Regions from separate parts of the Bacillus sp. J14TS2 genome, predicted to be linked through region 2. Evidence: riboswitches for the same ligand, from Rfam matches in the RefSeq annotation. Region 2 holds a riboswitch; the other holds the start of a gene.
The links. A riboswitch is a leader RNA that binds a small molecule or an ion and turns the genes downstream of it on or off. The one in region 2 is predicted to bind cobalamin.

Region 1: it holds a riboswitch for cobalamin, as region 2 does, so the genes downstream of both, KI375_RS01320 (ABC transporter substrate-binding protein) here and KI375_RS03095 (ribonucleoside-diphosphate reductase subunit alpha) in region 2, are expected to answer to the same signal.

The regions. Positions count from the first base shown of each region.
Region 1 is NZ_BORE01000001.1:322,960-325,169, reverse strand. Features, by position in the region: gene cls (cardiolipin synthase) at 1-839, opposite strand, end outside; cobalamin riboswitch at 979-1,160, shown strand; gene KI375_RS01320 (ABC transporter substrate-binding protein) at 1,272-2,210, shown strand, end outside.
Region 2 is NZ_BORE01000002.1:98,657-100,866, forward strand. Features, by position in the region: gene KI375_RS03095 (ribonucleoside-diphosphate reductase subunit alpha) at 1-799, opposite strand, end outside; cobalamin riboswitch at 1,029-1,213, opposite strand; gene KI375_RS03100 (ROK family transcriptional regulator) at 1,522-2,210, opposite strand, start outside.

The DNA of each region.
Region 1 (2,210 bases), on a different contig from region 2:
ACAAGAACTTTTATCTGTACCCCTCTCATCAACGCTTTATTTAATTCAGTCAGAAGATCTTTAGGAGGAACAAAATAAGGTGTGCCGATTGAAATGGAGTGCTCCGCCTGTCTAATCAGTGAGCGCCATTTCTCATCCATTTTTATCCCTTCAGTAGGAAAGATTTGATATTTCATTTTTCCATTCGCTGTAGGATTATTAGAAACATGGGGGAGTGGTTGTCCAGTCGCTTTTTGCCAGTCAAAATGAAACTCTTGCTGCAAGTCCTTAATCCCCTTACCTTCTATCCGAATATGATAATCACGCCAAGGTGATAGTCCTGGTTTCTGATCAATGTACTCCATTCCGACATTATAACCACCTAAATAACCAACCGCCCCATCAATAATCGTTACTTTTCGATGATTACGTTGTTGAAGTGAATACAAAGGAAACAGCCAGTTAGGTCGATGACAGAAGGCGACTTCTATCCCATGTTGTTTGGCCTCTTTGATCCAGCTTCTAGGGACCTTCCAACTGCCAAGACAATCTAAAAGAACTTGTACTCTAATCCCTTTATCAGCTTGTTTCTTTAATATATTAAAAAAAGTTTGGCTTAATGAGTCATCTTTCACAATATAAAATTGCACTTGAATGGTGGATTTGGCCTTTTTTAAATCGGCAAAATAAGTAAGAAATAAATTTGTTCCAGTGGTAATCAGCTGTATCCGGCCATGTCGGATGGGGTATTGCCTTATCTCGATCTGATTAAGAAAATGGCGTCTGCCTAAATAATAATTGATAAAGGCTAGGCCTATGAGAATAATAATAATGAAAATGCCTATCATTACAAAACCCATCGTATATCCCCCTTCGATTTCTTAATTTCCCCCTTTATGGTAAAAAGATGTTCGTTTTTTAAAAAAGATGTATAATGAATGGGGTAGAAAATTACATATTTAGTATCGGTGTCGAAAATAAGCCTTGTGTGCTCGTGCGTTACTGAACAACCGCCTTGCGCTTTTCTTATTTTCGACTTAATAGGGAAGTTGGTGTGATTCCAACGCGGTCCCGCCACTGTAAATGGGAGCTGCTACAAAGTCCACTGTGCATATTCGCATGGGAAGGGGTAGTAAGTGATGATCATAAGCCAGGAGACCTGCCGATGCTATTTGTCAATCAACCTACGCGGATGGGGAGAGAGGAAGTAGCGAAAAAATTTTGCTCTCTGCATAACTCAAAGCATCTCCAGTAGGCGATGTTTTTTATTATTTTATATGGGGGAAATTTAGATGAGAAAATGGAATATCAATTTTATAGCTATTATTTTGCTACTATTTACGTTACTAACCGGCTGCGGAACGAATGCAGAACCAAATACAAAAAATTCAGAAGGAAATAAGGAGCAAGTAACAGAGGAGCAGACGACAGAAGAAGCTGCTTATCCAGTGACGATTATAGATGCAACAGGGAAAGATGTGGAGATCAAAGAGGAGCCGGAACGGATTGTTTCCTTAATGCCAAGTAATACGGAGATCGTATTTTCATTAGACAAAGGAAATGACGTGGTCGGTGCGTCTACCGAATATGATAATTATCCTGAAGAAGTGAATGAGATCGAAAAAGTGGCCGCTAATTTTGAATTAAATGTTGAGAAGGTACTTTCCTTGGAACCAGACCTTGTACTTGCTCATGGTACCAACCTTGCAACATGGGAAAGTGGACTCAAGCAAATAGAAGATAGTGGGGTCACAGTATTGGTGATCGAGGACGCACAAAGTTTTGAATCAGTCTATGAAACGATTGAAACGATTGGTCAGGCGCTTGGAAAATCAGATAAGGCGAGCGAGCTTATTGAGAATATGCAAGCACAGTTAGCAGAGATTACAGAGAAGTCGGCAGAGATTGCTGATGATCAGAAAAAAGCAGTCTTCGTTGAACTTCAACCAGCACCAGAAATATTCACGACAGGTCAAGGTACATTCATGAATGAAATGTTAGAAAAAGTCGGTGCGATAAATACTGTGACAGAGGACGGGTATCCTACTTTAAACGAGGAAGCTGTCATTGAAAGTAATCCTGATGTGATCATTGTCAATTATAGTTATATTGAAAATGCAGTAGATCAGGTGTTACAGAGATCCGCTTGGAATGAGGTAACTGCGGTCAAAGAGGCACAAGTATATCAAGTGAACGAAGATCTTGTAAGTCGCTCAGGTCCGCGGATTATT
Region 2 (2,210 bases):
CTCGACTTCTAACTTTTCCCATATAGACCCCAATACCACCGCCATCTTTCGAAAGACGAGCGACATCTGTATTGCTATTGTATATGCCAATAAGAGAGTCTTCGACTGTATCAATAAAGCAACTAGATAATTGGCCATGAGCAAGTCCAGCATTTGCGAGTGTGGGGGTTGCTACAGTCATGTAGAGATTAGATAAAGCCCAGTAAGCTTCTGTGATCAGTGCAAATCGCTTCTCTCTTGGCTCATCTTTCATTAAATGCATGGAGATCACTAACCAACGCTCTTGTGGTAGCTCATATGTATTTTTTTGATGATCTGTTGCTAAATATCGCGTTGCTAGCGTGTGTAAACCGATGTAATCAAATAATAAATCTTTTTCAGGGTCCAATAAAGTGGAAATGTGTTCAATTTCTGCCTTTTCATATTTTTCTAGAAGCTGTGGTGTGTAAATACCCTCATCGGTTAACTGTTTTAATAAGGAATAGAAATTACCATATCTCTGTTCCTGATCATATCCTCGATGAGAGCTCGCTTGTCTATAGAGTTTGTGTAAATAGATTTTCGCTGCTTCGAAACTCCATTCAGTATTGACTTCATCCACATTTTCTAATGCGGCATTAATTAAGATGGAAGTGACCTCATCGGTGCTAATTTGCGCTTTTGCTTCAATAGCTCGGATTACTTTATCGATGTATTCCTGGGATTGAATAGAAGTAACTTTTTGAATGTATGCTTGGATTCGCTCCTGGTTAAAGTGGGTAGGATGTGTTTCTTCTTGTTTTGAAATAATTGTAGTCAATGATAATCACCTTTCTATCAATAGAATAAAATCAGAAAAACTCAACTATCTTTGGGGAGGTGTGTAGCACACCTGTGTAAGAGTAAAATATTCTTGTAGCATTCTACGCAAAACTTATGGACAGGGTGAAGTAAATAAAAAAAATCGCCATAGAAAAAGGCGAATTAAACGATAGGAAAGAAAGGCATATATTCACTATCGCTTCACCTTCTTGTTCCCCGAAGAAATGAAACTCCGACAAATAAAGGTAGGTCTCCTGACTTATGCTTCATCCTACTGGGGCCTTCCCAGTTCGAGTTTTGTCGAACCAGTGGCGAGTCCGTTCGTTCGCATTTACAATTGCGGGGACAGTTCCGGAATTCCACCGGATTCCCTTTTAAAGCCTTAACAGGCGCCTTTATTTGTTGAAATCAATATATAGTATGATGTTTGCTGTTGAAACACAAAATGTAGTATCTTTAATGATATTACCATGATTGATTCTGAATAGCAACCATTACTATGCTTAAAATTGTCCAAAGGTAATCATGCCATTTTTCTACAATATTTGGCAATTAATTTGATTGCCATAAACATCATTATATCCAAAAAGTTGCCGTTGTTCATAGAAAAAATTTCAAAAAAAGCAAGAAACATCCAAAAGTCATAGAACTGGCTTTTGGATGTTTCATGTAGAAAGGGTCTTTATGATGATACCATTCGCTTTCCGTAGGCTCTAATCTTTACTTGTTCTTCGCTTTTAAAAAGTTTTCTGTTGAAAAGGCTGCGGCTCCCAATGCGGCAGAATATGAGGAAAGCTTCGAGAACTTAATTTGCAAATCATGTTTTTGAAAGAATTGAATACGGTTAGCTAATTGTTTTTCTAATGATGGTTGAATCCACTTTTTTGTACTAGCCATTCGGTTTCCGATGACTATCTCCTGAGGATTAAAAATATTAATGATATTATTTATACCTACCCCCAGATATTCCCCGATTTCATGAAATAAATTGATAGCATGTTCATTACCACTTTCAGCAAGCTCTACTATATATTCAAGTGAAAGATCAGTCTGGTTAGCTGGAAGGAGATTTGATTTTTTTGCTTGTTGAATAAGCGCCTGTTCTGAGGCATATAGTTCCCAACAGCCTTTATTTCCACAGCGACAAAGATCTCCGTTTACATTAATCGACATATGACCAAGTTCTCCAGAAAATCCTTTATTGCCTTTATATAACTGGCCATTTAAGATCATTCCTACTCCAATACCGATGCCAACACTTACATAAATCAAATGTTTTGAATCTTTGCCAACACCATACTTTTTCTCTCCATATGCACCAGCGTTCGCTTCATTTTCGATAATCGTCGGGATCTTGAATTCTTCTTCCAATATGGATTGGAGTTCAATATTTTTCCAGGAAAGGTTAG